DNA from 2 places in the Amycolatopsis sp. CA-161197 genome. Region 2 is predicted to be linked to the other one. Evidence: riboswitches for the same ligand, from Rfam matches in the RefSeq annotation. Region 2 holds a riboswitch; the other holds the start of a gene.
The links. Region 2 has a riboswitch for thiamine pyrophosphate ahead of thiO (glycine oxidase ThiO). Riboswitches for the same ligand answer to the same signal wherever they lie in the genome.

Region 1 (15,522 bases), 690 kb from region 2:
CGCGCGCCACCTGACCTCGAAGCGCGCACCCCCGTCCGGCGACTCCCCCACGCGCACCCGCCCGCCCCGCCGGCGCACGGCTTCGGCGACCATCGCCAGGCCCAGGCCGGTTCCGCCGGACGAGCGGGCGCGGTCGTCGGCCACGCGGTAGAAGCGGTCGAACACCTTGGCGCGGTGCTCGGGCGCGATGCCGGGGCCGTCGTCGTCCACCACCACGCGGACGTCCGAGCGCGAGGCGAGCACCGACACCACGATCTGACCGGTGGCGTAGCGGCAGGCGTTGCGCAGGAGGTTGTCGAGCACCAGCTCCACCTCCGAGTGCGTCGCGAGCGCCCACGCCTGCGCCACGGCAGCGCTCACCCGCGCCTCGGGCGCGCCCGCCGGCAGCCGGTGCACGGCCGCGCGCACCTCCGTGACCAGCTCCACCGGCTCGGCGGGCGGCACCTCGCCGGCGTCGGACCGGGCGAGCGACAGCAGACCGTCGAGCAGCGCCGACAGCCGTTCGGCCTCGGCCAGGATGTCCGTGAGCGTCTCCTGCGCCAGCTCCGGATCCGGGTTCGTCACGGCCACCTCGGCCTGCACCCGGATCGACGCGACGGGCGAACGCAGCTCGTGCGCCGCGTCGCCGGTGAAGCGCCGAAGCCGGCTGCTCACCTCTTCCTGCCGGGCGAGCAGCGCGTTGAACTCCTCGGCCAGCGCCCGCAGCTCGTCGTGCGACGTGGGCAGCGGCAGCCGCGAGCTGGGCGGCAACGAGCGCACCAGGCCCCGCATCCGGGCGACCGGCCGCAGCGCGAAGCGCACCACCAGCCACGTCGCGAGCCCCGCCACCACCGCACCGACCAAAGCGACGATGACCAGCCACAACCCGCCGGCGTGCACGGCCGCGGCGAATCCGACAAGGCCCGCGCCCGCGACGACGAGCCGCTGGCTGCCGTCCGGCGTGCTCACGACCTGGCCCCGCCAGCGGTCTCCGTCCGTCTGCACCGGCACGCCCGCCTTGAGCTGCCCGATCGCGTCGCCGCTCAACGGCGGGCGCGGCCGGCCGTCGACCGGCGCTCCTGAGATGTCCAGCACCCGTACCGAGACCGGGTCCGCGTCCGCCGGCGGCCGGCCCGCCGAGACCGAGGCCGACGCGGGTCCGAGCGCGGTCGTCAGCTCGTGGTCGACGGAGTCGACGAGCAGCGAGTCGAGCCGGCCGGCGGCGAGCGTGGCGAGGCCGAGCAGGCAGGCGAGCGTGATCGTGGTGGCCAGCACCGTGATCCGCACCTGAAGCGACCGGCCCCGCCACCAGGACGGCGAGCCGATCACATGACCTCGTCCAGCTGTGCGTCGGACGCGAGGTAGCCGTGGCCGCGGACGGTCCGCAGCAGCGCGCCGGCGCCGACCGCGTCGAGCTTGCGCCGCACGTAACCGACGTAGACCTCCACGAGGTTGCGCGTCACGGCCTGCTCCTCGCCCCAGACCGCGCGCAGGAGCTCGTCCTTCGTGACGACCGTGCCGGCGCGGCTCACGAGCACCTCCAGCAGCCCGAACTCGCGCGGCGACAACGGCACCTCGGCACCGTCCCAGCGCACCTGCCGCAACGCGCGGTCCACCTCCAGCGAGCCCAGGCGCAGCGTGCCGCGCGAAGCGTCGGGCCCGGCGCGCCGCAGCACCGCGCGCACCTGCGCGACCAGCACGACGAAGGAAAACGGCTTCACGAGGTAACCGTCGGCGCCGAGGTCGAGCCCGTCGGCCTGGTCGACCTCGCCGTCCTTGGCGGAGACGAGCAGGACCGGCGTCGTCACGTTCTCCGCGCGCAGCTGCTGCAGCACGCGGTAACCGGACAGGCCGGGCAGCATGATGTCGAGCAGGATCACGTCGAACGCGCCGGTGCGCGCCAGCCGCAGCCCGGACGGCCCGTCGGCCGCCGTGACCACGTCCATGTCCTCCGCGCGCAGGCCGCGTTGCAGCGCCTTGAGCACGCCCGGCTCGTCGTCGACCACCAGCACCCGAGGTTTCACGAGGTTCATCATGGCCGGTTTGCGCAGGTCGTGCGCGAGCTCTCAGCGCGATCTCAGCCGCGGAGGCCGAGCATTCAGGGGTATCTCAGCCTCGAGAGGGAAGCGTCGGTTCCGGGAGCCGAGCACACTGGGGCTCGGAAACACAGGGAGAGACGACATGGATCCGAAGAAGAAGGCCATCACCGCGGCCGTCGTCGGCACCGCTCTGGGGGTCGGGGGGCTCGTGGTGGTCGCGATGCCGGCTTCGGCCGGCGACGCGCCGAAGCTGCCGCAGATCAGCGCCGAGGACCTGGTGCAGTCGGTCATGACGGCCAACCCCGGTCCGTTCGACGGCACCGTGAGTGTGAGCAACGACCTCGGCCTGCCCGCCATGGGCGCGGCCGCCGGCGCGGTCCCGGGGATGAGCGCGCTGAACATCGACTCCGCGCACGTGTTCAGCGACGGCGCCGGCAAGGCCAAGATCTCGCTGACCAACGGCGCCTCGCAGGAGACGATCGTCCGCGACGGCACGACGGTGTGGGATTACCACTCCAGCAACAACTCGGCCACGAAGACGACCATCCCGGCCGACGTGGCGACGAAGCACGACATGGGTGCCGGCGAGATGGCCGACCCGGCCACGGCGACCAAGGAACTGCTGGCCAAGGTGCGCGAGAACAGCACCGTCTCCGTGGACGGCACGGCGAACGTCGCCGACCGCCCGGCCTACGAGCTGGTCTTCACCCCGAAGCCGACCGAACGCACGCTGCTGCGCGAAATCCGCGTGGCCGTGGACTCGCAGACGCGCATGCCGCTGCGGCTTTCCGTGCTGAGCAACGGAACCACCGCGCCGGCGTTGCAGGTGGCGTTCACCGACGTGAAGTTCGCGCCGCAGTCGGCCGACCTGTTCGCCTTCACGCCACCGCAGGGCGCCAAGGTGACGGAGAAGACCGCGAAGGTCGACGACCAGACCAAGGCGATGGCCGACGAGGCCAAGCAGGACACCAAGCTCGTCGGTGACGGCTGGGACACCGTCATCACGGGCAAGGTGCCGGCCGACGCGCTGTCCGGCAAGAAGCCGGCCGGTGCCTCCGGGGCCGAGGGCCGCAACGTCGACCCGCAGCAGCTGCTCAGCCGCTTCGCCAAGCGCGTGAACGGCACCTGGGGCAGCGGCTACCTGTTCACCACCAAGGTCGGCGGCGCGGTGCTGACCGACGACGGGCGGTTCGCCGCCGGTGCGGTGCCGGAGCAGGTGCTGTACGAAGCGCTGGGCCAGAAGTGACCGAGACCGAAGTGGTCGTGACCGGGGCGGGCATCTCCCAGGAGGTGTCCGCCCCGGCGGTCCCGCTCGCGGCGCGCACGCGCGGGCTGCGCAAGGTCTACCGCGGCACGGTCGCGGTGGACCACGTCGACCTCGACGTGCCCGAAGGCGCCGTGCTCGGGATGCTCGGGCCCAACGGCTCGGGCAAGACGACCACGATCCGCATGCTGCTGGGCCTCGTTCGGCCCACCGAGGGTGAGGTCGAGCTGCTCGGCCGGCCGATGCCCGACGGCGCGCCGCACGCGCTGCCCGACGTCGGCGCGCTCGTGGAAGGCCCGGGCTTCCACCCGTTCCTCTCCGGGCGCGACAACCTGCTGCGCTTCGCGGCCGCCGAGCCGCGGCTGGCGTCGGGAGCGATCCCCGCGGCCGTGGACGGAGCGCTGGAACGCGTGGGCCTCACTGTCGCCGCGCGCCGCCGGTACAAGGGCTACTCGCTCGGCATGAAGCAACGGCTGGGCCTGGCCGCGGCGCTGCTCGTGCCGCGGCGGATGGTGATCCTCGACGAGCCGACCAACGGCCTCGACCCCGCCGGCACGCGCGAGATCCGCCGGATCATCGCCGAGCTGCACGCCGACGGCTGCACCGTGCTCGTGTCTTCGCACCTGCTCGCCGAGGTCGAAGCGACGTGCACCCACGTCGCCGTGCTGCAGTCGGGCACGGTCGTGGCGCAGGGCGAGCTGGCGGAGCTGCTGGAGTCGGGCAACGCGGCGCTGCTCGTGCGGACACCCGACGCGGAACACGCGGTGGAAGTGTTGCGGGAGAACCGGATCGGGGCCCGGCTCACGCCCGACGGCGTCCGCGCGGACCTCACCGCCACGCCCGCGCCGCGGGTGCTGCAGGTGCTCGTGGGCGCCGGTGTCGAGGTGCACGAGGCGACTCGCGCGCGAACCGGGCTGGAGGACCTGTTCGCCCGGCTCACCGAAGGTGCGAACGGCTCGGAATCCGAGGGGGAAGCATGACCACCGCCGACGTACTCATTCCCGCGGAGGCGGCATGACCACCGCCGACGTACTGACTCCCGCGGAGGCGGCATGACTACCGCGACGCTCACGGCACCCGTGAGCCGCACGGGCCACGACACGGTGCCGCTGCCGCGGCTGGTCGCGGCCGAGCTGCGCTGGATCTTCCGCCGCCCGCGCACCCTGGCCGTGCTCGCGCTGCTGGCCCTGGTGCCGATCGTGATCGGCATCGGCCTCACGCTGGTCGGCGACAGCGGTCCCGACGGCGGCCCGGCCGACGGCGACGCGGCGCTGCTCGCGTCGGCCGTGAACAACGCGCTGGTGCTGCCCATCGCCGCGCTGACGATGACGCTGGCCCTGCTGCTTCCGCTGGCCTCGGCCATGGCCGGCGCCGACGCGCTCGCGGGCGAAGCCGCCCACGGCACGTTGCGCGCGTGGCTCGTCGCTCCCGTCAGCCGCGGCCGGCTGCTGGTGGTGAAGGCCATCGGCGTGGCGGTGGTGTGCGTGGTCGCGGTGCTGGCCATGTGCGTCACGGGCGTGGTGACCGGGCTGATCATCAACGGCACCGGATCGCTGTTCACGCTGTCGGGCACCACGTTGTCGCTCGGCGCGGCGCTGGGCCGGATCCTGCTGGTGGCGGGCTGGATCGTGCTGCAGCTGTGGGCCGTCGGCGCGGTCGCGCTGGCCGTGTCGAGCTGGACGGAACACCCGATGCTCGTGGTCGCCTCCGTGCTGGCCGGCGACATCGTGTTCACGATCCTGGGGTTCCTGACCTCGCTCGACTGGCTGCACCCGTTCCTGCTCACGCGCAACTGGGCCGAGGCCCCGACGGAGATCCTGCAGGACCCGATCGGCGGCTCGATGCTCAGCGAGGGCGCGCTGCGGGCGGCTTGTTACATCGTGGTCGGCCTGTCCCTGGCTTACGGGCGGCTCGCCACGCGCGACGGCTGACGGGGGTTCAGCCGACGACGGCGATCCCGTCCGGGTCGAGTTCGAGCCGGACGGGATCGCCGGCGCGCAGGTCCGCCGTCACGGGAGCGACGGCGTCGACGGTGTCCTTTTCGGAAGGGCCGTTTTCGGAATAGTCCTTTTCGGACAGTCGCACGACCAGCCGGAGGTGCTCCCGCCGGTGCACCGCGGCCGTCACCTCGCCGGCCACGCCGGTTTCGGCCACGCGCAAGGCATGCGGCCTGAGCCCCAGACGCACCGGACCGTCTTCGAGCTCCGGGAGCGCGACGTCACCGAGACCGGTGTGCACCACGCCGCCCGCGGCCACCCCGTCGACGAACGACGTGGCGCCGAGGAACTTCGCGACGTCGTCGTCCGCCGGGTTGCGCCACACCGACCGCACGGCGCCTTCCTGCCGGATCTCGCCGGCGTCGAGGACGGCCACGCGGTCGGCGAGCGTGAACGCCTCTTCCTGATCGTGGGTGACCAGCAGGGCGGTGATCTTGCTGCGCCGCAACAGGTCCGCGAGATCGATGGCGAGCTGCTCGCGCAGCCCCGCGTCGAGGCCGGACAGCGGTTCGTCGAGCAGCAGCAGCCGCGGTTCGGGCGCGAGGGCGCGAGCCAGGGCCACGCGCTGCGCCTGGCCGCCCGACAGCTCGGTGACGCGCCGGCGTTCGAACCCCTTGAGCCCCACCAGTTCCAGCAGCTCTTCGACGCGGGCCCGGTGTTTCGCCTTGGGGATCCCGTGCATGCGCAGGCCGAACGCGATGTTCGCGGCGACGTCGCGGTGCGGGAAGAGCTGGCCGTCCTGGAAGACCAGCCCGAATCCGCGCCGGTGCACGGGCACGGTGGCGAGGTCGGTGCCGTCCCAGCTCACCGAGCCCGACGTCATGGGCTCGAGGCCGGTGATGGCACGCAGCAGCGTCGACTTGCCCGAGCCGGACGGGCCGAGCAGGGCGAGCACCTCGCCGTCGGTGATGTCGAGGCGCGCGTCGCGGACCGCCGCGAACGAGCCGTAGTGGACCGTGAGGTCCCGCACCGTGAGCGCCATTCAGAACTCCCCCACCGTGCCGTGCCCGCGAACGGAGCCGAAGCGGTCGATCAGCGCGACGGCCGCGACCGTCACGACCATGAGCAGCGCGCACGCGGCGTACGCCATCTGGTTGTTGAGCTCGCCCGGGCGCGAGATGAGCGTCGCGACGGCGACGGGCAGCGTGGGCGCGTCGGGGCGGGCGAGGAAGCTCGTGGCGCCGAACTCGCCGAGCGCCACCACGAAACCGAACCCGGCGGCCGCGACGAGCGAGCGCGCGGTGAGCGGCAGGTCGATCTCGCGCCACACGCGGGCCGGGCTCGCGCCGAGCGTCGACGCGGCCTGGCGCAGCCGCACGTCGACGGCGCGCAGCACCGGCAGGATCATCCGCACGACCAGCGGGATGATCACCAGCGCCTGCGCGAGCGGCACGAGCAACGGCGACGTGCGCAGGTCGCCGGGCAGCGCGTCGAGCGTCACGAGGTAGCCGAAGCCGACCGTCACGGCGGAGACGCCCAGCGGCAGCATCAGGGCGGCGTCCATTGTCTCGCCCATGCCGCGGGCGAGGCGGCCGGGTGCGCGCCGCAGGGCGACGAGCACGACGCTGGCCAGCACGCCGACGGCCATGGCGAGCAGCGTCGCGTCGGTGGCGGCGGCGAGCGAGTTCTGGGCGGCGACCCAGCCGGAGACCTGCAGCGCGTCGTCCGTGCCGGTGCTCGCGAGCGCGCGGAAGCCGGCGAGGCTCCAGCCGTCCGGTGTGGACACCGACTCCAGCAGCAGCGCGACGATCGGCGTCATCAGCAGGGCGATCACGACCGTGGCCGCGCCGACCGTCCACCATTCGCCTTTTCTCGGCCGCCGGGGCGTGGCCTGCTTGAGTTTCACGGCGTTCTCACGGCGGCGCCGGGCGATCGCGCCCAGCGCGAGGGCGGCGAGGACGGCGGCGAACTGGATGAGCGACAGCGCGGCCGCTCCGGAGAGGTCGAGCAGGTCGACCGTGCGCAGGTAGATCTCGGTCTCGAGCGTGCGGTAGCGGCCGCCGCCGAGGATGAGCACCACGCCGAAACTGGTGGCGCAGAAGAGAAAGACGACCGCCGCGGCCGACGCGACGGCCGGGCCGAGCGCGGGCAGCGTCACCGTGCGGAAGGCCCGCCACGGCGAGGCGCCCAGCGCGCGGGCGGCTTCGGTCGCACGCGGGTCGAGGTGGCTCCACAGCCCGGCGACGGTCCGGGCGACCACGGCGACGTTGAAAAACGCGTTGGCCAGCACCAGCGGCAGCACACCGCCGTCGGGCCACAGCGCGCGGAACGCGAGCCCGACGACCACCGTGGGCAGCACGAACGGCACCAGCACCAGCGTGCGCGCCAGCCCGACGCCCGGCAGCTTCACGCGCGCGAGCACGTAGGCCACCGGCAGCCCCGCGACCACGGCGACGACTGTCGACGCGGCGGCGCTGACCAGCGTGAACGCGGCGAGCTGCCACGTCTGCGCGTCGGCCAGGACCGTGTCCACGCCGCCGGCCGAGAAGCCGCGGCCGAGGATCGCGACGACCGGCCACGCGAAGAACACGACCAGGAACGCGACGGGCAGCAGGCCGAGCAGCGCCAGGCCCGCCGTGCGCGCGGTCTGCGCCGGCGTTACGCGCCCATGAGCGAGCGCCATTCACCGATCCACTTCTCACGGCCGGCCTGGATCTGGTCGGCGGGCAGAGTCGCGGGGTCCTGGGGCAGCGGCGCGGCCGCGGCCCAGCCGGCGGGCAGGTCGACGCCCTCGCGGGCAGGGTAGACGTACATGTTGGCCGCGACCGTCGTCTGGAACTGCTGCGACAGCAGGAAGTCGACCACCTTCTGGGCCTGCGGCACCTGCTTGGTGCCGGCGAGGACGCCGGCGTACTCGATCTGGCGGAAGCACGTGTCGAGCAGCGCCTTGGTGCGCGGCTTGCCGTCGTCGCCGATCTCGGCGGCCGGCGAGGACGCGTACGAGACCACGATCGGGCGCGGGCCCTTGCCCGAGGAGCCGGAGAAGTCCTTGGTGTAGGCCTCTTCCCAGCCGCTGTCGACCTTGACGCCGTTGGCCTTGAGCTTGGCCCAGTAGTCGTGCCAGCCCTGCTCGCCGTACTTCGCCACGGTGCCCAGCAGGAACGCCAGCCCGGGCGACGCCGTGGCGGGGCTCTCGGCGACGGTGAGGTCCTTGTACTTCGGGTCGGCGAGGTCGTCGTAGGTCTTGGGCTCGGGCAGGTGCTTGCTCGCGAAGTAGGCGGGGTCGATGTTGACGCAGACGTCGCCGACGTCCACGGCGCTCAGGCGGTGCTGCGGATCCGCGGAGTACCGCTGCGGCCCGCGGTCGGCCTCGGGGCTCGTGTACGCCTGGAACACGCCCTCGCCCAGCGCGCGCGAGGCGAACGTGTTGTCGACGCCGAACGCCACGTCGCCGATCGGGTTGGCCTTGGTGAGCACCAGTTTGTTGGTGAGTTCCCCCGCGTCGCCCGATTTGAGGATCTTGAGCTTGATCCCGGACTGCCGCTGGAACGCGTCCAGCACGTCCTGCGGCGCGACGAACGAGTCGTGCGTGACGAGCGTGACCGTCGGGGTCTGCTGGGCGTCGCCGCCCGAGCTGCCGCCGGACAGCGAGCACGCGCTCGCCAGCGCCGTGACCGTGGCCAGGCCCAGCACCGTGCGTGCGGTCCGCGGAATCATCTGCCCTCCTTGCGCCGATGCGGGGAGAGCAGCCCTCCCTGCGCCGGCATGATCCGGAATCAGGTGCGAACGGTCGCGGGTCTCGGGCACCCGCCTCTCAGCCCGGCTGCACCGGACTCCCGTGGCAACCGTGCAGCGTAGCCCAAACGGGTTCACCATTGGACACATGGCGCAACTACTGAGCGACTCCGAGATCTCATCGGCCCTGGCCACCGTCCCCGACTGGCGCCGTTCCGGCGACTCCATCACCCGTACGGTCGACCTCCCGTCCTTCCCGGACGCCGTGACCTTCGTGGTCCGCGTCGGCTACCTCGCCGAAGCCGCCGACCACCACCCGGACATCGACATCCGCTGGCGCACCGTGACGCTCACCCTCTCCACCCACTCCGCCGGCGGCCTCACCTCGAAGGACTTCGCCCTCGCGGCCCAGATCGACTCCCTGTGATCTGCCCGACCCCGGCGACACCTCCCGCGGGCTGACACGTCCCCTCTTCGTACGCACTTCCACGGAGGGGACTTTCATGACCCAGGCGATCATCGTCGGCACCACCGCGTTCACCCTGATGGTGGCCTCCGCCGCCGCGGTCCTGTGGCGCACTTTCCGCACCCACCGTGATCTCGACCACAGGCCGTAACACCACCCTTGATCAGCGCGCTATCCCAGCGGAATCCGCCCACCCCGCCCCGCTAGGACCCGCGATGAACAACTCGCCCACTGCCCTCTCCGCCACCCAGCGCGCCTGGATCACGCTGTTCGCGACGTCGTTCACGCTGGCGGCTTTGGTGGTGCTCGGCCTGCTGGGCTGAGCGCTTCTTTTCACTCTCCGAAACGGCTCGCGGGTTCGTGCCGACGTCTCGGTATGAACCGCTTGTGCGTGGCGTGCGCGGCAGCCGTGGTGTTCCTGGCTGCCGCGTCCTGCGCAGCGCCTGCCGACTCGCGACCTCCACCGGTGTCGACCTCGGCGACTCCTGCCGCTCCGGTCTCCCCGACGTCGAACCCGCCCTCACCGACGCCTTCACCGACGTCGACCCCTCCGGCGCCCACATCAACCCCCGCGGCCCTGAAGTCGACATCCACTCCCCGCGCCACCAAGAAGTCGCCCAAGGCCCGCGACACCCGCCCCGGCTGTGGCCAACGGGCCGTCAACGCCCGCAAGTTCAACCCGAGCTGCAAGGAATACCAGGGCTACCTGGACCCCGGCGGCCCCGGCCGAGGCAAAACCTCCGGCGAAATCCAGCACGACTGGGCGTGCGAACAGGGCATGTTGCCGAAGAACGAGTGCTGACCAACGTCCGTGGGCCGGAAGACCACTTGTCCGGAAAAACGTTCCAACTGACCGCTCCGGACCTCACCGCGGTCCGGAGCGGCTGGTGATCAACCCCGGGTTGGCGGTAGACGATCACCACGCCACCCTGCGACCGTGGTGGTCATGACCCCGGAGGACGACCCACCGGCATTGTTCGCGCTGCCCCGGCGACGCGAACCGCTCGCGGCATTCCGGCGCCGCCTCAAGCACCACCGCCCGGCAGCGCCACCGAGCTGGACCCGCCTGCACGGCCGCACGTCCACCGGCACGGTCCACCTCGTCACCGGCGAATGGCTGCCCGCCTGCGGCACCCGGCCTGAACGGCTGGGACTACCGCGGCCTCAACCCCACGGACGAAGCCGTGACCTGCCAGCGCTGCGACGCCATTCTCGCGCGGACCCGCGTGCCCGAAGGTCAGCTGACGTTGTTCTGAAGCTCCGCGTCGGACCTCCGCCGAGCTGCGTCCATCTCTTCCAAGCGCTTGAACGCGAGTTCCGCAATGCGCAGGAGCTGCGCGTAATACGGCAGCGCCGATCATCACGGCGCAGACCGAGCCGTAGTCAGCGCCGCGGCGGACGGCCGGGGCGGGAAATGGCGGCGCCAGGTGCAGTTCGAGAGCGTCGGCCAGTTCGTCCGTCAAGCCTACGACCGCAAGCGGGGCTCAGACGTTGAACCTGAACTCCACCACATCCCCATCCGACATCAGATAGTCCTTGCCCTCCATCCGCACCTTCCCCGCGGCGCGCGCGGCGGCCATCGAGCCGGCGTCCATCAGGTCGGTGTACGACACGATCTCCGCCTTGATGAAGCCGCGCTCGAAGTCCGTGTGGATGACGCCCGCGGCTTGGGGGGCGGTGGCGCCCTGGGGGATGGTCCAGGCGCGCGATTCCTTGGGGCCCGCGGTGAGGTAGGTCTGCAGGCCGAGGGTGTGGAAGCCGGCGCGGGCGAGGGCGTTGAGGCCGGGCTCGGCCTGGCCCACGGATTCCAGCAGCTCGCGCACGGATTCTTCGTCGTCGAGTTCCAGCAGTTCGGACTCGACCTTGGCGTCGAGGAAGACAGCGTCGGCGGGGGCGACGAGCTTTTCCAGTTCCTCGCGGCGCGCGGCGTCGGTCAGCACGCCCTCGTCGGCGTTGAAGACGTACAGGAACGGCTTCGTCGTCAGCAGGCTCAGCTCGCGCAGCGACTCGAAGTCCACTTCCTTCTGCGCCTGGAACAGCGTGCGGCCGGCGTCGAGGATTTCCTTGGCGCGCTGCGCGTTCTCCAGCGCCGGGCGCGCCTCCTTCTTGGTGCGCGCCTCCTTCTCGAGGCGCGGCAGGGCCTTGTCGAGCGTCTGCAGGTCGGCGAGGATCAGCTCGGTGTTGATGGTCTCGATGTCGCTCGACGGGTCGATGCGGCCGTCGACGTGGACCACGTCCGGGTCGTCGAACACGCGGATGACCTGGCAGATCGCGTTGGCCTCGCGGATGTTCGCGAGGAACTTGTTGCCCAGCCCGGCACCCTCGGACGCGCCCTTCACGATGCCCGCGATGTCCACAAAGGACACGACAGCCGGCACGATCTTCTCCGAGCTGTACATCTCCGCCAGCTTGTCCAGCCGCGGGTCCGGCAGCGGGACGACGCCGACGTTGGGCTCGATCGTCGCGAACGGGTAGTTCGCGGCGAGCACGTCGTTGCGCGTCAGCGCGTTGAACAGGGTGGACTTGCCGACGTTGGGCAGGCCGACGATACCGAGGGTCAGACTCACGACAGTAAAGTCTACGTGCCCGGCAAACGCCCCGGCCGACCCGGTAACGCCGTGTCGGATTCCCGCCAGCCAAGCCCACGACCTGCTGGCACCATCGACCACATGGCCACCCAGACCGCCCCGCTCTGGCGCGACACCGAGCGCTGCTACCGGGCCGTCACCGCCCGCGACCAGCGGTTCGACGGCCAGTTCATCATGGCCGTGCGCACCACCGGCATCTACTGCCGCCCGTCGTGCCCGGCGATCACGCCGAAGGCGCAGAACGTGCGGTTCTTCCCCACGTCGGCCGCCGCCCAGGCGAGCGGCTTCCGCGCGTGCCGGCGTTGCCTGCCGGACGCGGTGCCGGGTTCGCCCGACTGGAACGTCCGCGCCGACCTGGCCGCCCGCGCCATGCGCCTGATCTCCGACGGCCTCGTCGAGCGCGAAGGCGTGCCCGGCCTGGCGCGGCGGCTCGGCTACTCCGAGCGCCAGCTCGGCCGCGTCCTCACCGCCGAGCTGGGCGCCGGCCCGCTCGCGCTCGCCCGCGCCCACCGCGCACACTCCGCGCGGCTGCTCATCGAGCTTTCGGCGCTGCCGCTGACCGACGTCGCCTTCGCCGCCGGGTTCTCCAGCATCCGGCAGTTCAACGACACCATCCGCGAAGTCTTCGCGACGACGCCTTCGCAGCTTCGCGCCGCTTCACTGCGGCGCGGACGCCGCGCCGAACCCACCGGCTCGACGCGGCTCAGCTTGAGACTCCCGTTCCGCGCGCCGTTCGACGCGCAGGGCGTGCTGCGTTACCACGCGTCGCGCGCGGTGCCCGGGGTCGAGGCCGTCGAGGAGAGCGCCGAGGGCATCACCGGCTACGGCCGCACGCTGCGGCTTTCCCACGGCCCCGGCCTGGTCTGGCTCTCGCCGCAACCGGATCACGTCCGCTGCGACCTGGCGCTGACCGACCTGCGTGACCTGGGCAGCGCCGTCTCCCGCGTGCGGCGGCTGCTCGACCTCGACGCCGATCCCGAAGCCATCGCGCGTGTCCTCGGTGCGGATCCGGTGCTCGCGCCGCTGGTCACGAAGGTGCCGGGGCTGCGCGTGCCCGGTGCGGTCGATGGGCCCGAGCTGATCCTGCGCGCCGTGCTCGGCTCGGCCGCTGCCTCCGTCGCCGCGCTCGGCTCACGGGTGCCGCCCGGTGACCCGCCGATGGACACCCTGACCACGCTGTTCTCGGAGCCCGACGTCGTGGCCGCCGCCGACGTGAAACCGCACGTCAAGACGGTCGCCGCGGCCTTGGCAGACGGCACCCTCGACCCGCACGTCGGTCGGGACCCAGGTGAGCTACGGGCGGAGCTGCTCTCCTTCGGCGTCGACGCCGACTACGTCCTGATGCGCTTGCTCGGCGCCCCCGACGTCCTGCTCGCCACCGACCCCGCCGTACGCCGCTCCGCCGCCGCCCTCGGCCTCGACCTTCCCGGCGCGGCCCGCGGCTGGCGGCCGTGGAGCTCGTACGCCACCCGTTACCTGCAGACCTTCGACCCCGAGGAGAACCTCTCGTGAGCACGGCCTTCTGGTCCACCGTGGACACCAAGATCGGCCCCTTCACCGCCGTCGTGGCGGGCGACGGCGCCGTCCTCGCGTCCGGCTGGACCGCCGACGTCGCCGACCTGACCCCGCTCATCTCCCCTTCGCTCGCCCCGGCGACCCTCACCCAGCGCCGCGACCTCGGCCCCGTCACCACCGCCATCCGCCGCTACCACGCGGGCGAACTGGACGCCGTCGACGACATCGCGGTCCGCCAACGCTCCGGCGCCTTCCACCAGCACGCCTGGGACACGCTGCGCAAGGTCCCGCCGGGCCGCCCGGTGAGCTACGCCGAGTACGCCACCCTCTCGGGCAGCCCCACGGCCGTCCGCGCCGCCGCGTCGGCCTGCGCCCGCAACGCCGCCGCCCTCTTCGTGCCCTGCCACCGCGTCGTCCGCACCGGCGGCGCCGTCGGCAACTTCCGCTGGGGCACGGCCGCGAAGCGGTGGCTCCTGACGCACGAGGCCGCTTGACCACGCAGGCGCTCCGCCGGAGTTCCGTGACCGCGGCAGCTGTTGCTCCCGGAACGCGCTCACCGGCCTCGCCACAGGCTCCGGCGACACCATCGGCTTCTTCCGCCGCAGCTACCGTCGGCCGCTAACGGGAGCGGCTGCCCGAGCGGGCACACCGCTGGTCGGCGACAGCCCGACGGGCCTCCCCACTGAACCGGGCGGCGGCATTGCCTTCTGCCACCACAGCTGACACCGACTGCCAGCCGCTCACGAACGAGGCTGTCTGAGGGGCCCGTCGCTCCGGCGGGCTTCCCCGCGCCTCGCGGCTCAACCGGGCGGCGACATCAGTTCTCCCGCCGGCGCTGACGTCGGCCGTTGGCCGTTCAGGCGGCGGCTCACGCAGGCATGCCGCGTTTCTCCCCGGCCCCCACGACCCCGCGCCGTGGGGTGGCCCGCGACTCGCGCTGAGCTACGCCGTGCGGAGTTCGATTCGCGAGCCGGTGCGGGATTTGTGCACGCGGAGGCGGGTCGGGATGCGTTGGCGGAGTTCTTCGACGTGGGAGACCAAACCGACGACGCGGCCGCCGGCGCGGAGTTCGTCGAGGATGTTCATCACGACGTCGAGGGTTTCGGCGTCGAGGGTGCCGAAACCCTCGTCGACAAACAGGGTGTCGAGCAGCGCGCCGCCGGTTTCGCCGGCGACGACGTCGGCCAGGCCGAGCGCCAGGGAGAGCGACGCGAGGAAGGACTCACCGCCGGACAGGGTCTTGGCGGGGCGGATGGCGCCGGAGTAGTCGTCGAGCACGTCGAGGCCGAGGCCGCCGCGGGTGCCGCGCGCGCCGGCCGCGTCGGAGTGCACGAAGGAGTAGCGGCCCTGGCTCATGGTGCGCAGGCGGGCGGTGGCCGCGAGCGCGACTTCCTCCAGCCGGGCGGCGAGCACGTACGACCGCAGCGACATCTTGCGCGAGTTCTGGCCGCGGCCGTTGACCACTTCGGACAGTGCGCGCAGCTCGTTGTACTCGGCCTCGACGGGCGCGAACTCCGCGAGCGCCTTGCCCATCCGCGCGGCCAGTTTCTTCAGCTCACCGTGCTGCGCCGACACGAACTTCAACGCCGCGAACGCCGTATCCGCCCGTTCGCGCGCGGCCTTCGCCACCTCGACCAGCGGCGGGACCTCCACGACGTCGTCGGGCGAGATCCCGAACAGCTCGGGCTGCGCCAGCAGCTCCCGCGCCCCCGCGGCCGTCGCCTCGGCTTCGGCGAGGCCTTGCTCGAGTTTGGTGACCTGCTCGTCGGACCGGACCGCGCCACGCATCTCCTCCAGCGTGGCGAAACCCTTGGCGTGCAAGGAGATCTCGACCAGACCGTGCTGCTCGGCGAGCCGGGACTCCGCACCACCCACTGCCGTACGCGCCTCCGCGACGGAATCCAACGCGCCCGCCAACGTGAGCAGATGCCGCCGGCGCGCCGTGACGTCCGGGAACTCACCGCGCCCTTCGAGCAGCCGCTTCGAGCGTTCGGCCAGC
Region 2 (15,522 bases):
TCTTGGTCCAGTTGAGGTCCGAGCGGCGCGAGGTGATCCACGTGGCCGGCTCCGCGGTCGGCGCGTACGGCTCTCGCCAGTCCTCGGTCACGGGCACGCCGAGCACCTCGGCGGTCAGCAGCGCGATGCGGCGGTGCGCGTCGGGCGTGAAGTGCAGGCGGTCGTCGCTCCAGGCGCGCCGGTCGTGCAGCGGCTGCATGGTCCAGAGGTCGACCATCTTCGCGCCGTGGCGGGCCGCGATCGCCCACAGATAGGTGTTGTAGATGCCGATCTTGCCGCGCAGCACGCTCATCACCGAGAGCGCCTTGGTGTCGGGACCGTTGAAGATCACGACCGGGATGCCGGCCTCGCACAGCTTCACCACGCCGGCCTCGAACCGGGCCGCGATGGCGTCGACGTCCGCGCCGGGCACGATCACGTCGTTGCCGCCCGCGCACAGCGTGACCAGGTCGGGCTTGACCTCGAGCGCGATCGGCAGCTGCTCGTCCATGATCTCGTCGAGCATCTTGCCGCGCAGTGACAGGTTCGCGTACTGGAAGTCGGGCCGCCCCGCGGCGAGCATCTCGGCGAGCCGGTCGGCCCAGCCCCGGAAGGAGCCGTCGGGCAGCTCGTCGTTGAGGCCTTCGGTGAAGCTGTCACCGATCGCCACGTAACTGTCGATTCCGTACACGCTGGGATCCCCTTCCCGGTCTAGCCGCGCCTGCCCCGCGTTAAGTTGTACACCACAACTAACAATCGGACGTCCCCGTATCCTTCCCGGCCGCCACCCCTGGTTCAGCCGGAAGGCACAGTCTCTTATCTTGTCGGATCCTCGCGCGCCTGTATTACGGGATTTTCACCTCGATCCGGGGTGACGAACCGCTCAGTCGAGCACTGATCGGACACGCTGTGTGGCGAAGGTCTCCCGCTTCGGGCCTGCTACCCCGGTATCCGGCAGGCTGGGGATGTGACGGACGAGACGACGCCTTCGCGCGAGTCGCTCGCGCAGATCCTCGGCGGCCGCCGAGGGGCGATCGACGCCAGCATTCCGCCGGTCGCTTTCGTGGTGGGCTGGCTGGCCACCGGGCAGTCGATCTCGTGGGGTGCGATCGTCGCCATCGGGGTGGCCGTGGTGCTCGGCGCCTACCGGCTGATCCGCGGCGACAAGGCGCGTGCCGTCGTCGTGAGTCTCGCGGCCGTCGTGATCGCCGCGCTCATCGCGTTGCACACCGGCCGCGCGGAGGACTTCTTCCTGCTGCAGCTGCTCTCCAACGCGGCGAGCGCCCTGCTCTTCGCGGCCAGCATCGTCGTGCGGTGGCCGCTGCTGGGCGTGATCGTCGGGCTCCTGATCGGACAGAAGACGCGCTGGCGCCGTGACCCCGCGTTGCTGCGCGCGTACTCGTGGGCGAGCTGGGTGTGGGTGCTGCAGTACCTGATCCGCGTGGTGGTCTACGGCCTACTGTGGTGGGGCGAGCACGTGGTCGCCCTCGGCATCGCGCGCACCGCGCTCTCGTGGCCACTGGTCGCGGCGACCGTGGCGGTGAGCGGCTGGGTGCTGTACAAGGCGCTGCCGGCCGGGCATCCGGGCCTGCGGCTCGTGCCGGAACCGGGTTCGGAAGACGGACCCAGGACATAAGGCGGCCCCCGGCGAGGGGGGAGGGTCCGGGGGCCGATGCCTACGGTACCCGGCCCGGAGGGGTTGAGTCGACGGTTTGAACACTTCGAACCAGGTTTTGGTCGTATTCACCTTGCCGAAGGCCGCGCCGCCGTCTCTCCCCAGGCGTCCACGGCGGCCAGCCACGCGGCGCCGAGCACTCCGTCGGAGCTGGTCAGCACGTCGAGCCCGGCGAGCCCGGCCCGCACGAGCGGTCCCACCGGTCCCGTTCCCGTGAGGACGCTGCCCACGAGCACCACGGGAGTTTTCTCGCCCGGGTCGCGCGTGGCGAGGGCCGTGGCGACCAGAAGATCGGCTGCCCGGGCCACGATTTCCGTCGCGGAGGACTCGCCGGCGGCCGCCGCGGCACTCACGAGGGGCGCGAACCGGGCGAGCCGGATCGGCGCTTCGGCGTTGACCTTCGTGATGAGCGCACGCGCGGTGGCCAACCGATTCGCTTCCGTGACAAGCGAATTGGGGAAATCGGAATTGTCTGAAGTGGCCCCGTCGTCGCGGGAGTCCACAGGAGACGGTCCGAAGGCCTCCGCGAGCACGGCGGCCGGCAGCCCGGCGAGCGCCGGCCCGCGGCCGAGCGCCTCCAAAGTGGATCGCACCGCCTCGCGCCCGAGCCAGAACGCCGACCCCTCGTCGCCGAGCAGCCAGCCGTAGCCACCCGCGGTGGCGGTCATCCGCCGGTCGCGGATGCGCCCGGCGATCGAGCCGGTGCCCGCCACAAGCACGGTGCCGTCGGGGGCCGACGTCGCCGACGCGTACGCGACCTCGGCGTCGGCGACCGTCCGAACCGCACCGTCCAAACCGATCCGTTGCCACGCCTCGGCGAACACCGTCGCGACGGTGGGGTCGGACAGCTTGCTCACCCCGGCCAGCCCGACCACGGCGGCGCGCACGTCGGTGCGTCCACCCAGCGCCCGCTCGATCGCCGAGGCGATGCGCGCGGCCGCCTCCGCCGGTGGGTGCGAGTTGGGGTTGGCGCCGCCGGCCGTCGCCGAGCCGAGCACGGCGCCGGTGGCGTCGACCGCGATCGCTCGCGTCGACGTGCCACCGGCGTCCACGCCCACGACGAGACTCACCGGGTCTTGGTCACCTTCAGCAGCCCGCGCGGGCTGTCCGGGTCGCCGCCGCGCGCGAGCGAAAGCCCGAGCGCGATGCGCTGGATCGGCAGGATCTCCAGGATCGGCGCGAGCTCCTCGGCCGTCGGGGCCACGGGGATCCGCAGCGCCGCCGGCACGTCGGCCGACGCGGACCCGACCGCGAGCACGTCGGCGCCGCGCTTGCCGACGGCCTCGAGCACTTCGCCCATCGCCGCGCCACCGTGGCCCGCGCTGGTCACGGCGAGCACGGCGGTCTCGCCGTCGACCGCGGCGACCGGGCCGTGGAGCAGGTCCGCGCCGCTGTACGCGCGGGCGGCGAGGTAGCTCGTCTCCGCCAGCTTCAGCGAACCTTCGAGCGCCGTCGCGTAGGAGTAGCCGCGGCCGGTGGTGAGCACGCGGTCGACGAAGCGATAGCGGTCCACCGCGCGCTGCACGCCTTCGGTCGCGCCGTCGAGCGTCTGCTGGGCGAGGTCGCCGAGCTTCTGCGCGTCGGCCGCCTTGCCGCCGCGCACGGCGTCGACGAACAGGTACAGCGCGAGCAGCGTCGCGGAGTACGTCTTGGTCGCGGCCACCGCCTTCTCCAGGCCGGCGCCGATGTCCACGCCCAGCTCGGCCGCCGCGCGCAGCGGCGAGTCCGGCGTGTTCGTGACCGACACCGTGAGGGCGCCCTGGCGCCGGGCCGCTTCGGTGACCTCGATGAGGTCGGGCGAGCCGCCGCTCTGGCTCACGGTGACGAAGAGCACGTCCTTCAGGTCCGGCCGCGCGCCGTAGAGCGTCGCGGTGGACGGTGACACGAGACCCGCGGGAAGACCCAGGAGGACCTCGATCAGGTACTTGGCGTACAACGCGGCGTGGTCACTCGAACCGCGGGCGGCGAGCAAGGCGAAACGGGGCGGCTTTTGTGAAATCTTTTCAGCTACTTCGGCTATTTCCCCCTGCCGCTCGACGAGCCCGGCCAGTACGGCAGGCTGCTCCGAGATTTCCGCGGCCATGTGCTCGCCGGGATGTTGTTGGGTCATCACTTTCCTCTCCGCCGGGACCGCGGTCCCGGGTGTGCTGAGCGGCGTGCGGTCAGGTCTAGACCAATGCTAGCCGGGCGGAGCGTTTGTGGTGAAGGGTACGTTTCTTGACGGGGAAGTGGCGCGATAGTGAGGGAAAGCTGAGGGAGCCGGTCATGTTGGAGACATCCCCCGCGAGTGAGGCGGGGACCACGGCGGGTGTGCGCGGACAGCGCGAACCCAAGTACTGGGCGCTGAAACAGCACCTGCTGGATCTGCTCGACGCTCTGCCGCCGGGCTCGCCGATCCCGACGGAACGGGCGCTGGCGGGCGAGTTCACCGTGTCGCGCACCACCGTGCGGCAGGCGCTGGCGGACCTGACGGCCGAGGGCCGCTTGCACCGCGTTCAAGGCAAGGGCACGTTCGCGGCCGAGCCGAAGCTCGCGCAGCGGCTGCAGCTGTCCTCGTACACGGAGGACATGCGCAAGCAAGGCCTGAAGCCGTCGTCGAAACTGCTCGAACTCGAGGAATTGCCCGTGGAGGGCGAACTCGCGAAACTGCTCGCGATCCGCCAGGGTGCGAAAATTCTTCGCCTTCGCCGTCTGCGGCTGGCCGATTCCCAGCCCATGGCGCTGGAGACGACGCACCTGCCGCTCGGGCGCTTCCGCGGGCTGCGCAAGCACATTTCGGCCGGCGGGTCGCTCTACGCGGTGCTCCGTGAGCACTACGGCGTGGAGCTGGAGCGCGCCGAGGAGACGATCGAGACGTCGCTCGCCGGCCCGCAGGAAGCCGAGATGCTCGGCGCGGACGTCGGCATGCCCGTGATGATGCTGACGCGGCACTCGTTCGCCACCGACGGCAAGCCGGTGGAGTTCGCGCGCTCGGTGTATCGCGGCGACCGCTACAAGTTCGTCACGACGCTGCTGCCGTGAGCCGGGCCGGTGGGCCCACGAGCACTCGCCGGGCCGGGCGTGGGTGGTTGCGCCCGGACCGGCGTCGCGACACCGTGTGCGCATGACTTTCGAGCGTGCGCGGTGATCGCACCGTGACGACGACCGGCAGCGGGATCCGCTGGGGCACCCCGCTGGCGCGCGGGGTGCTGTGGACGACGATCCTCGGCTCGAGCATGGCCATGCTCGACGGGACGATCGTCAATGTCGCGCTGCCCCGGATCGGCGAGGAGCTCGGCGCCACCGTCGCCGGCCTGCAGTGGATCCTCGACGGCTACATGCTGGCGCTCGCCGCGCTGATCCTCGTGGCCGGCTCGCTCGGCGACCGCTACGGCCGGCGCCGCGTGTACCTGATCGGCGTGGTCTGGTTCGGCATCGCGTCGGGGCTGTGCTCGATCGCCACCTCGACCACGGAGCTGGTGGTCTTCCGGATCATCCAGGGCATCGGCGGCGCGCTGCTGACGCCGGGCTCGCTGGCGATCCTGCAGTCGTCGTTCGCGCACAACGACCGGGCGCGCGCGATCGGCGCGTGGTCCGGGCTGGGTGGTCTGGCCGCCGCGGTCGGACCACTGATCGGCGGCGTGCTGGTGCAGGTCTGGTCCTGGCGGCTGGCGTTCCTGATCAACCTGCCGCTGGCCATCGTCGTGGTGCTGATGGCGCTGAAGTTCGTACCCGAGTCGCGCGACGAGACGGCCACCGGCCACCCGGACTTCACAGCTGCCGCGACGGGCGCGATCGGGCTCGCGGGCATCACCGGGGCGCTGGTCGAAGCGCCCGGCCGCGGCATCGGCGACCCGATCGTGTTGATCGCCCTGGTCGCCGGTATCGCCGGGATGGGCGTGTTCCTCTGGTTGCAGCACCACTCCCGTGAACCGCTCGTGCCGCCCAGCCTGTTCCGCGACCGGACGTTCACGCTCTCCAACGCGCTCACGTTCGTGGTCTACGCCGCCCTCGGCGCCGTGATGATGCTGCTGGTCCTGCAGTTGCAGGTTTCCCTGAACTACCCGCCGACGCTCGCCGGCCTGGCCGGGTTGCCGATCACGATCATCATGCTGCTGCTCTCGGGCCGCTCGGGCGCGCTGGCCCAGCGCATCGGGCCGCGGCTGCAGCTGGTGGTCGGACCCATCGTGATCGGCATCGGCATGCTGCTGCTGATCCGCGTCGGACCGGGATCCTCCTACCTCGGTTCGGTCTTCCCCGCGGTGGTCGTTTTCGGCCTCGGACTCGCGTGCACGGTGGCGCCGGTGACCGCGACGGTGCTCGCCGCGGCCCCCGACCGCTTCGCCGGTGTCGCGTCCGGTGTGAACAACGCGATCGCCCGAACGGGTGGTCTTCTTGCGGTCGCGGTGCTCCCCGCGGCCGCCGGACTCACCGGTTCGGCCTACCGCGACCCCGTCGCGCTGACGGCCGGCTGGCGCATGGCACTGCTCATCTGCGCCGTCCTGGCGATCGCCGGAGGCCTCATCGCGTTGGGGATTCACAACGGCGTGCTCGGTTCTCCGGACGACTCCGGCGCCCCTTCCGGCGTTCCCGACGGCGCCGCGGCGCCCAAGCGAACCGTGGACGACGAGTCACCCCACCCCGGCGAGTGCTTCCACTGCGGGGTGGAGGGACCGCCGACCCACGTCCGCCCGGGCCCGCCGCGCGACTGACCCCTACGCGAGCAACTCGGCCAGCAGCGCCGGGTCGACGTTGCCGCCGGAGATCACCGACACCGTCTTGCCGCCCGGCAGCTCGCCGGCGTGGTGCAGGTACGCGGCGGTGGCCGTCGCGCCGCTGGGCTCGGCCACGATCCGCGCCCGGCGGGCCAGCACGCGCGTGGCGTCGCGGATCTCGTCCTCGGTCACGGTGACGATGCCGTCGAGCACGCTCTGCAAGTGCGCGAAGGTCAGGTCGGACGGCTGGGCGCGCAGGCCGTCGGCGATCGTGCGGGCGCGCCGGTCCATCGGCCACTCGACGCGGCGGCCGGCGCGCAGGCTCTCGGCGGTGTCGCCGGCCAGCTCGGGCTCGACGGCGATGACCTTCGCGCCGGGGCACAGCGCCTTGATCGCCGTGCCGACGCCGGAAGCAAGCCCGCCGCCGCTCACCGGCACGAGCACCGTGTCGACGTCCGGCAGGTCGGTGGCGATTTCCAGGCCCGCGGTGCCCTGGCCCGCGATCACGTCGGGGTGGTCGAACGGCGGGATGTAGGTGAGCCCGCGCTCCTTCGCCAGCGCGGCCGCGACCGGTTCCTGCTCGGCGATCGGCACCTCTATCACCTCCGCGCCCCAGCCGCGCGTAGCCTCGACCTTCAAGCGCGGTGCCACGTCCGGCACCACGATCACGGCGGGAATGCCGAAGGCGTTGGCGGAGTAGGCGACGGCCTGGGCGTGGTTCCCGCTGGAATACGCGACCACGCCACGTGCGCGCTCAGCGTCGTCGAGTGAGGCGATCGCGTTGTACGCGCCGCGGATCTTGAACGCCCCGATCTGTTGCAGGCTCTCGGGTTTGAGCCACAGTTCGCCTTCGGCCCAGTGCTGGCGCAGCAGCGGCGTGCGCACGGCGTGGTCGGCTACCCGCTTTGCCGCGGCCTCGATATCGGAGATCGTCACCAATCGCATGTGGTGAGTATGTCAGGAAAATGTGAGCCATAGTCCATCCATTGTGGACGGTCAACGTGTCCTCGCTCACGGATGGGCAACGCGGGGAGTTCCTCGCGCGCCTTACTCGTTGAACACCGCAGGGGAAGTGGCCGGGCACTAGTAGATCGGGATCATGAGTCAGCAGCAGGAAAAGACGTCGGAGCAGGGCGAGAAGAAGAGTTTCCGCCCAGCGCAGGTGGTGGCGACGGCACTGGCCGCCGTCACGGCCGCGTTGCTGGGCTCGACGCTGGGCGTGGCGGGCACCGTGGTGGGGGCCGGGGTGGCGAGCGTGATCACCACGGTCGGCGCCGAGCTGTACCTGCGTTCGCTGCAGCGCACGCGCGAGGCCGCGCTGAAGGCGCGCGCGGCGCTCGTGACCGCCGGGCAGCGCAAGGGGAGCAAGTCCGGGCTGTCGCCGGTGGACGATCCGGCGCAGATGCCCACCGTGCTGCTGCCGCTCGACCCGTCGGAGATGCCGACGGTGCGGATCTCGAAACTCACCGGGCCGCAGCAGCCGGAGCCGGAGGAATCCTTCGGTGACAAGCTCAGGAAGCTGCGCTGGCCGATCATCATCGGGACGAGTGTGGTCGCGACGGCTATCGCGATCGCCGTGGCCGTGGGGGCGGACCTGGCCTCGGGCGGGAACGTCGGGCCTGGACTCTTCAAACCGGGCACCCCAGACACGACCCAGCAGCAGCGGCAGGACGACAGCCCGCCCACGACGTCGCTCAACAGCCCGCCGCCCAGCGAGACCGAGTCGAACACCCCGCCACCGTCGTCGTCTTCGAGCACGTCGACCAGCGAAAGCCCGACGTCTTCGAGCAGCTCGGACAGCGCCGCGCCGCCGTCGAGCACGGGCGGGGCGCCGTCGACCACGCCGAGCGCGCCGCAGACGAAGGCGGGTTCGGCGACGCCGACCCCCTAACCGAGCCGGGACTTCAGCGCCTGCGCGGCCGCCTTCGGGTCTTCGGCGTCGGTGATCGCCCGGACCACGACGATCCGCGTCGCGCCGGCGGCCAGCACCTCCGGCAGCCGTTCGGTGTCGATGCCGCCGATCGCGAACCACGGCCGTTCGGTACCGGTTTCGGCCGTGGCCCGGACCAGGTCCAGGCCCGGCGCGTACCGGCCGGGTTTGGTCGGCGTGGGCCAGCACGGGCCGGTGCAGAAGTAGTCCACGCCGTCCTCGGCGGCCGCCGCCGTAGCCTGCTGAGGCGAGTGCGTGGAACGGCCGATCACCACGTCGTCGCCGAGGATGCGGCGCGCGAGCGGCACGGGGATGTCGTCCTGGCCCAGGTGCAGCACGTCGGCGCCCACGGCGAGGGCGACGTCGGCGCGGTCGTTCACCGACAGCAGCGCACCGTGGCGCGCGCACGCTTCGGCGATCACCTCGAGTGCCGCGATCTCCTGCGCGGCCTCGAGCGAGGCGCCGTTCGTCTTGTCGCGCAACTGCACGATGTCGACGCCGCCGGCCAGCGCCGCGTCGACGAACTCGGCGAGGTCGCCGCGCGACGAGCGGGCGTCGGTGCACAGGTACAGCCGCGAATCGGCCAGGCGGGTGCGGATCTGTGATCCGGTCAGGGCGGGCATGGCGGGGACGTTACCCGCGCACTAGAGTGGGGTGGTCCGCACGGGAGCCCGAGGCACGGGCTGAGAGGGAGCTGCCGCTCCGACCGTGGAACCTGATCCGGGTCATGCCGGCGCAGGGAGCGTGATTCCCATGAGCGAGAACCTCACCGTCGTCGGCGGCGGTGTCATCGGCCTGTCCGCGGCTTGGCGCGCGGCGGCTCGCGGCCACCGCGTCACGGTGGTCGATCCGGCACCCGCGCGCGGCGCGTCCTGGGTGGCCGGCGGCATGCTGGCGCCCGTCACGGAGGCGTGGCCGGGTGAGGAGCACGTGCTCAGCCTGGGCGAGGAGTCGCTGCGGCGCTGGCCGGCGTTCGCGCGTGACCTCGCCGCGGAGGGCACGGACCCGGGGCTGGCCGAACACGGGACGATCGTGGTCGCGTTCGACAGCGCCGACGCCGGGCACCTCGACATCCTCGCCGAGTACCTGACGTCGCTGGGTCGCGACGTCGAGCGGCTCACCGGGCGGGTGGCGCGGCGGCTCGCGCCGGGCCTGGGTGCGGTGCGCAGCGGGCTCCACGTGCCGGGTGACCTGGCCGTCGACAACCGGAAGCTGCTGACGGCGCTGCTGGCGGCGTGCTCGAAGCGCGGGGTCGAGTTCTCCGCGACACGGATTGCTTCGCTCGACGACGTGACCGGTCCGGACACTCGCACTGTGCTGGCCGCCGGCGCGTGGACGGGCGCGTTGCACCCGCTGCTGGCCGACGCCGTGCGGCCGCTCAAGGGCGAGATCCTGCGGCTGCGGCCGCGACGAGGCTGTCTGCCGCCTCCGCCGTACACGGTGCGCGCGATGGTCGAGGGCCGGCCGATCTACCTCGTGCCGCGCGCGGACGGCGAGCTGGTGCTGGGCGCGACGCAGTACGAAGCGGGCTTCGACGAGGCCGTGACCGCGCGTGGCGTGCGGGAGCTGCTGGAAGGCGCCGAACGGATCCTGCCGGGCATCACGGAGTACGAGCTCGTCGAGATCGCCGCCGGGCTGCGCGCGGGGAGCCGCGACGCGCTGCCGTACATCGGGGAGCTCGGCGAAGGCGTGTACGCGGCGACGGGCCACCACCGCAACGGCCTGCTGATGGCCCCCGTGACCGCCGACGCCGTGGTCGCCTGGCTGGCGGGCGAGGCGCCGCCGGACGAGATCGGGGCGGCCGCGCCCGCCCGTTTGCTGGAGAAGGAGCGAGTCTGATGGAGATCAAGGTCAACGGGAGCTGGCGCGAGTTCCCCGACGGCGCCACCGTGTCCGAGGTGCTCGACGCGCTCGACGTGACCCGCCAGGGCGTGGCCGTCGCGGTGAACGGCGAGGTCGTGCGCCGGGGCGAGTGGGAGGCGTCGGTGGTGCCGAAGGGCGCGAACATCGACGTGCTGACCGCGGTGCAGGGAGGCTGACGATGGACGACGCGCTGGTCATCGGCGAACACAAGCTGTCGTCGAGGCTGATCATCGGGACCGGTGGTGCCGGGAACCTGTCGGTGCTGGAACGCGCGCTGGTCGCGTCGGGCACCGAGCTGACGACCGTCGCCATGCGCAAGGCCGACGCCGACGGCGGCACCGGCGTGCTCGGTCTCGTGCGGCGCCTCGGGATCAAGCTGCTGCCCAACACCGCCGGCTGCCGCACCGCCGCGGAGGCCGTGCTCACCGCCCAGCTGGCCCGCGAAGCGCTCGACACGGACCTGATCAAGCTCGAGGTCCACGCCGACGACCGCACCCTGCTGCCCGACCCGTTCGAAACCCTGGACGCCGCGGAGCAACTGGCGGCCGACGGCTTCACCGTGCTCGCGTACACCAACGACGACCCCGTGCTCGCCCTGCGGCTCGAGGAAGCGGGTTGCGCCGCCGTGATGCCGCTGGGCGCCCCCATCGGCACGGGCCTCGGCATTCGCAACCCGCACAACATCGAGCTGATCGTCGCGCGCGCCATGGTCCCCGTCATCCTCGACGCGGGCATCGGCACCGCTTCCGACGCCTGCCTCGCCATGGAACTCGGCTGCGACGCGGTGCTGCTGTCCACCGCGGTCACCCGCGCGAAAGACCCGGAGCGCATGGCCGCGGCCATGCGCGCGGGCGTCGAGGCGGGCCGCCTGGCGCGCGACGCGGGCCGGGTGCCGCAGCGGTTCTGGGCTCACGCGTCGAGCCCGCCCCGCTGACCGCTGGTTTCGCCCTCCCGGGGTAAAGGCGGGTAAGCCGCCTGGTGCAAGTGGGCCGCATTGGGCGCGCCGGTCGGTGATTTCGTCCGCGCTTAACGCCGAACGTGCACCGGCAGGCCTTATGGTGGACGACACCCTTCCGGCGCAAAGGCGGCGGGCAACAGCGGCAGGAGGAGCCAGCCGTGACTCTATCCTCGGTCCAGGACGTCTCGGGCAGGTTGTACCTGGCCGTGGGACGGCTGTCGCGCTCGTTGCGGCAGGCGGGGGTCCCCGGGCCCGGCCACGGCGCGATCTCAGCTCTCGCCACGCTCGTCCACTTCGGTCAGCTGCGCCTCGGCGACCTCGCCGCGAAGGAGGGCGTCGCGGCGGCCACGATGTCGCGCATAATCGCCACCCTCGTCGAGGCGGGCTACGTCACGCGCGAGTCCGACCCCGTCGACCGCCGCGCCTGGCTCGCCCGCGCGACGGAAGAGGGCGAGCGCCTCGTGTCCGGCGTGCGGTCCACCCGCGTGCAGGAGCTCAACCGCCGCCTCGACAAGCTGAGCCCCGAATACCGCGAAGCCCTCACGGTCGCGCTGCCGGCCCTGGAGGCCCTGATCTCCGACGACAGCTAGCTGCCGTCGTCGGAGGCGCCCTTCCGGACACAGCTCGACCGGCCTGCCGCTGCGGGGGCCGGTCAGCGATCCTCCGGCGCCAGCCGCCAGAACGCCGACACCGGTCCCACCTTCGCGCCCATCGGGTACGAGTGCTCGACCGCGTGCGACACGAACCACTTGCCGTACCGGGCGGCCTCCACGACCGACATCCCCTTGGCCAGCCCGGCCGTCAGGGCCGAAGCCATGGTGTCGCCCGCGCCGTGGGTGTGCGGGGTGTTGAAGCGCGGGCCGGGCAGCTCGACGAACGTGGCGCCGTCGAAGAGAAGATCGACGCACTCCGGGTCGGACACGAGGTGGCCGCTCTTCACGAGCACGTACTTCGGGCCCAGGCGGTGCAGCGCGACCGCCGCGGTGTGCATGCCCTCGCGGTCGGTCACGGTCAACCCGGTCAGCAGGCGCACCTCGTCGAGGTTCGGCGTCAGCACGGTCGCGCGCGGCAGCAGTTCCTCGCGCAGCGCGGACAGGCCGTCGGCGTCGAAGAGCGGGTGGCCGGTCATCGAGGCGGCCACCGGGTCGACCACGAACGGCACGTCGTGGTCCCGTCCGATGCCCGCGTTGTCACAAGCGGTCGCCACCGCGTGGATGATCTGCGCCGACGCGAGCATGCCCGTTTTCGCCGCGCCCACACCCATGTCCGACGCGACGGCCTCGATCTGGCCGGCGACGACGTGCGGCGGGATGTCTGCGCGATCGTGGACTCCCAACGTGTTCTGCACCGTCACGGCCGTCACGGCGACGAGCCCGTGCACCCCGCAAGTGAGGAATGTCCGCAAATCGGCCTGGAGTCCGGCTGCGCCACCGGAGTCGGAACCGGCGATGGTCAAGGCCGACGGCGGGCTCGGGTTTTCAGTCATGGGCACTTTCCGACTTCTGGTCTAGTCCATTTGGTCAGCTGTCCTTCATCCACAGTCCATCACGGTGGCACAGTGTGAGTGCCATCGCACTATCGGTGGGTGAAGGGGTCAGGATGAAACTCGCTTCAGTGGTCGTGACGGTCGGCGCGCTCGTCGCCGCCTCGTTGTCCGGGGCAGCCGTGGCGAACGCGGACAGCCCGAAACTCTCGCACGTGACCACGGTCGGCGTGCACAACACCTACGACCCGGCCGCGTACCCGTTCCTCGCGCAGGCGCTGGACAACGGCTCGTCGCTGATCGAGCTCGACGTGTGGCCGGACTTCATCACGCACGAGTGGAAGGTCAGCCACTCGAACCCGTTGGGCAACAGCAACAACTGCGTCGCCGCGTCGACGACCGCCGACCTGTACAAGGGCGGCACGAACAAGAACCTCGAGTACTGCCTCGACGACATCCGCATCTGGCTCGCGGCCCACCCGGACCACACGCCGCTCACACTGAAGCTCGAGATGAAGACCGGCTTCTCGGACAACACCGGCATGGGCCCGGACGAGCTCGACGGGGCCTTCCGCGCCCACCTCGGCGGCGCCGTCTTCAAGCCGGCCGACCTCCTCGGCAGCTACGCCACACTCGACGACGCGGCCAAGGCCGACAACTGGCCCACCGTGGACGCCTTGCACGGCAAGGTGATGACCGAGATCATCCCGGGCACGGTGGAGGAGCAGAACCCCACCGACACGCTGCACACCGACGTCGAGTACGCGAACTACCTGCTGGCGCAGAAGAACGCGGGCAAGCTCGGTGACGTCCAGATCTTCCCGACCGTCCACGGCGCCGTCGGCGGCGACCCGCGTGACAAGTACGCGGCCAACCTCAAGCCGTGGTTCGTGGTCTTCGACGGCGACGCCAACGCGTGGGTCACGCAGACCGGCCCGGGCTGGTACGACGACAACCACTACTACGTGGTGATGACCGACGGCCAGAACGTCGCCCCGGCCATCGACGACCACAACCCGACCGTCGACCAGGCCAACCAGCGCGTGGCCGAGCTGGCGGCGCAGCACGCGTCCGTGGTGACGTCCGACTGGACGGGCCTGACCACGGTGCTGCCGCAGGTCGACACCCGCGGCTGAGTTCCACCTGGACAGTCCACAATGGCCCCTCGCCAGGCGAGGGGCCATTGCGCGTCCACATCAGACGGTGAGCACGAGTTTCCCGGTGACCCGGCCGCCTTCGCCCACCTCGTGGGCCTTCGCCGCGTCTTCGAGCGGGAACGTCTGGTCCACGTGCACCTTCAGCTTCCCGGCCTCGACGAGCTCCACCAGCCCGAGCAGCCCGACGCGGTCCGGCTCCACGAGGATCGGCGCCGTCCGCACGCCCCGCTGGGCCGCCTTCTCCTGAGCCCTCTCGCCGACTCCGCTGGGGACGCTGATGAGCAGGCCGTTCTCCTTCAGCGCCGGCAGCCAGCGCAGATCGCTGTCCTCGCCGACGAGCCCGAGCACGACGTCGAGATCCGCCGGCGTCGCGTTCTGGTCCCGGTAGTCGATCGGCTCGTCCACGCCCAGCGACCGCAGGAAATCGTGCTTCGCCGCGCTGGCCGTCCCGAGCACGTACGCACCACGCGCCTTGGCGATCTGCACGGCGAGGTGGCCCACGCCGCCGGCCGCCGCGTCGACGAGCACCCGCTGTCCACTCCGGACTTCCGCCACGTCCACCAGCGCCTGCCACGCCGTGAGCCCCGCCAGGGGCAACCCGGCCGCCTCCGCGTGCGACAGCCCGGCCGGCTTGCGCACGAATTGGCGCGACGGCGCCGTTACGTACTCCGCGTAGGCCGCGGCCTCGCGCGGGAACCACGGCATGCCGAGGACCTCGTCGCCCTGCTTCACGCCGGTGGCCCCGAAACCCACCTCTTCGACGACGCCGGACACGTCCCAGCCCAGCGTGTACGGGGGCTCGCCCAGGAACACCGGGTGCGCCCGCGACTTCCAGTCGACGGGGTTGATGCCGGCGGCGTGCACGCGCACCAGCACCTCGGTCGGGCCCGGCGCCGGGCGGTCGGTCTCGGTCACCCGCAGCACCTCCGGGCCGCCGAACTCCCGCTGGGTCACCACGCGCATTTCGGATCTCTCCTTCCGGTTGGTTGCCCCCTATGGTGGGTGAGGTGGTCACTTTTCGCCAGAAGGCACTTTCCGGTAAAGTAGGTACCTGATGGAAACCACCTGTGACCAGCACGGACCATGGGACGTCTACCTGAAGAGCTGCCCTTGCCGCGATGTGCTCGACCTGCTAGCGAACAAGTGGACCGCGCTCGTGCTCGGCGTACTTGAGCAGGGGCCGCACCGCTTCGGCGAGCTGCGCCGCGCCGTCGGTGGCATCAGCCAGAAGATGCTCACGCAGAACCTGCGAAACCTCGAACGCGACGGTTTCGTCAGCCGCAAGGTTTTCCCGACCACGCCGCCGACGGTGGAGTACGCGCTCACGCCGATGGGCGCCGAGGTCAGCGCCCACCTGGTGGCGCTGAGCACGTGGTCGCAGTCGAACTTCGACCGGATCCGCGACGCGCGCAGCACCTACGACACGCGCTCACTCGGCCCGGTGAACTGATTCCGTGCGGTCCGGGGGTTTTCCTCCCGTACCGCACGGAACGTCCAGTTCGGACTCAGGTGAAGCGCGGCGGTGGCTTCAGCACGCTTTTCCGGTAGTCGGTCACGGCCCTGCTCTCGGCGATGCCCGGTTTGGGGTCCAGGCCCCATTTCCGGATCACCTTCAGGGCCGCGGCCGGTTTGTTGGCCGAGACCAGCTGGTCGACCTCGAACTTCAGGTCCAAAGGCATTTGGGCCCACAAAGCGCGGGCGGCGGCGTCGTCGGTCACGGGTCCAGTGTGGCCGTTCAGTCGGCCAGCCGCCAGAACGGGGACACCGGCCCCACCCCGGCGCC

Region 1: it holds a riboswitch for thiamine pyrophosphate, as region 2 does, so the genes downstream of both, ACQPXB_RS42295 (thiamine ABC transporter substrate-binding protein) here and thiO (glycine oxidase ThiO) in region 2, are expected to answer to the same signal.

What each region holds. Positions count from the first base shown of each region.
Region 1 covers NZ_CP192059.1:8,923,295-8,938,816, forward strand. The annotation lists gene ACQPXB_RS42260 (sensor histidine kinase) at 1-1,308, opposite strand, end outside; gene ACQPXB_RS42265 (response regulator transcription factor) at 1,305-2,015, opposite strand; gene ACQPXB_RS42270 (LolA family protein) at 2,161-3,264, shown strand; gene ACQPXB_RS42275 (ABC transporter ATP-binding protein) at 3,276-4,262, shown strand; gene ACQPXB_RS42280 (ABC transporter permease) at 4,335-5,213, shown strand; gene ACQPXB_RS42285 (ABC transporter ATP-binding protein) at 5,221-6,261, opposite strand; gene ACQPXB_RS42290 (ABC transporter permease) at 6,262-7,902, opposite strand; gene ACQPXB_RS42295 (thiamine ABC transporter substrate-binding protein) at 7,878-8,936, opposite strand; TPP riboswitch at 8,954-9,069, opposite strand; gene ACQPXB_RS42300 (4a-hydroxytetrahydrobiopterin dehydratase) at 9,103-9,381, shown strand; gene ychF (redox-regulated ATPase YchF) at 10,905-11,987, opposite strand; gene ACQPXB_RS42310 (DNA-3-methyladenine glycosylase 2 family protein) at 12,090-13,520, shown strand; gene ACQPXB_RS42315 (methylated-DNA--[protein]-cysteine S-methyltransferase) at 13,517-14,017, shown strand; gene ACQPXB_RS42320 (AAA family ATPase) at 14,466-15,522, opposite strand, start outside.
Region 2 covers NZ_CP192059.1:9,617,761-9,633,282, reverse strand. The annotation lists gene ACQPXB_RS45730 (SGNH/GDSL hydrolase family protein) at 1-670, opposite strand, end outside; gene ACQPXB_RS45725 (DUF3159 domain-containing protein) at 947-1,615, shown strand; gene ACQPXB_RS45720 (N-acetylglucosamine kinase) at 1,723-2,724, opposite strand; gene ACQPXB_RS45715 (SIS domain-containing protein) at 2,721-3,764, opposite strand; gene ACQPXB_RS45710 (GntR family transcriptional regulator) at 3,920-4,675, shown strand; gene ACQPXB_RS45705 (MFS transporter) at 4,789-6,345, shown strand; gene ACQPXB_RS45700 (threonine ammonia-lyase) at 6,349-7,293, opposite strand; gene ACQPXB_RS45695 (hypothetical protein) at 7,448-8,239, shown strand; gene thiE (thiamine phosphate synthase) at 8,236-8,901, opposite strand; TPP riboswitch at 8,932-9,037, shown strand; gene thiO (glycine oxidase ThiO) at 9,032-10,117, shown strand; gene thiS (sulfur carrier protein ThiS) at 10,117-10,317, shown strand; gene ACQPXB_RS45675 (thiazole synthase) at 10,320-11,075, shown strand; gene ACQPXB_RS45670 (MarR family winged helix-turn-helix transcriptional regulator) at 11,258-11,689, shown strand; gene thiD (bifunctional hydroxymethylpyrimidine kinase/phosphomethylpyrimidine kinase) at 11,752-12,585, opposite strand; gene ACQPXB_RS45660 (phosphatidylinositol-specific phospholipase C domain-containing protein) at 12,699-13,718, shown strand; gene ACQPXB_RS45655 (NADP-dependent oxidoreductase) at 13,779-14,702, opposite strand; gene ACQPXB_RS45650 (winged helix-turn-helix transcriptional regulator) at 14,794-15,189, shown strand; gene ACQPXB_RS45645 (hypothetical protein) at 15,245-15,457, opposite strand; gene thiD (bifunctional hydroxymethylpyrimidine kinase/phosphomethylpyrimidine kinase) at 15,475-15,522, opposite strand, start outside.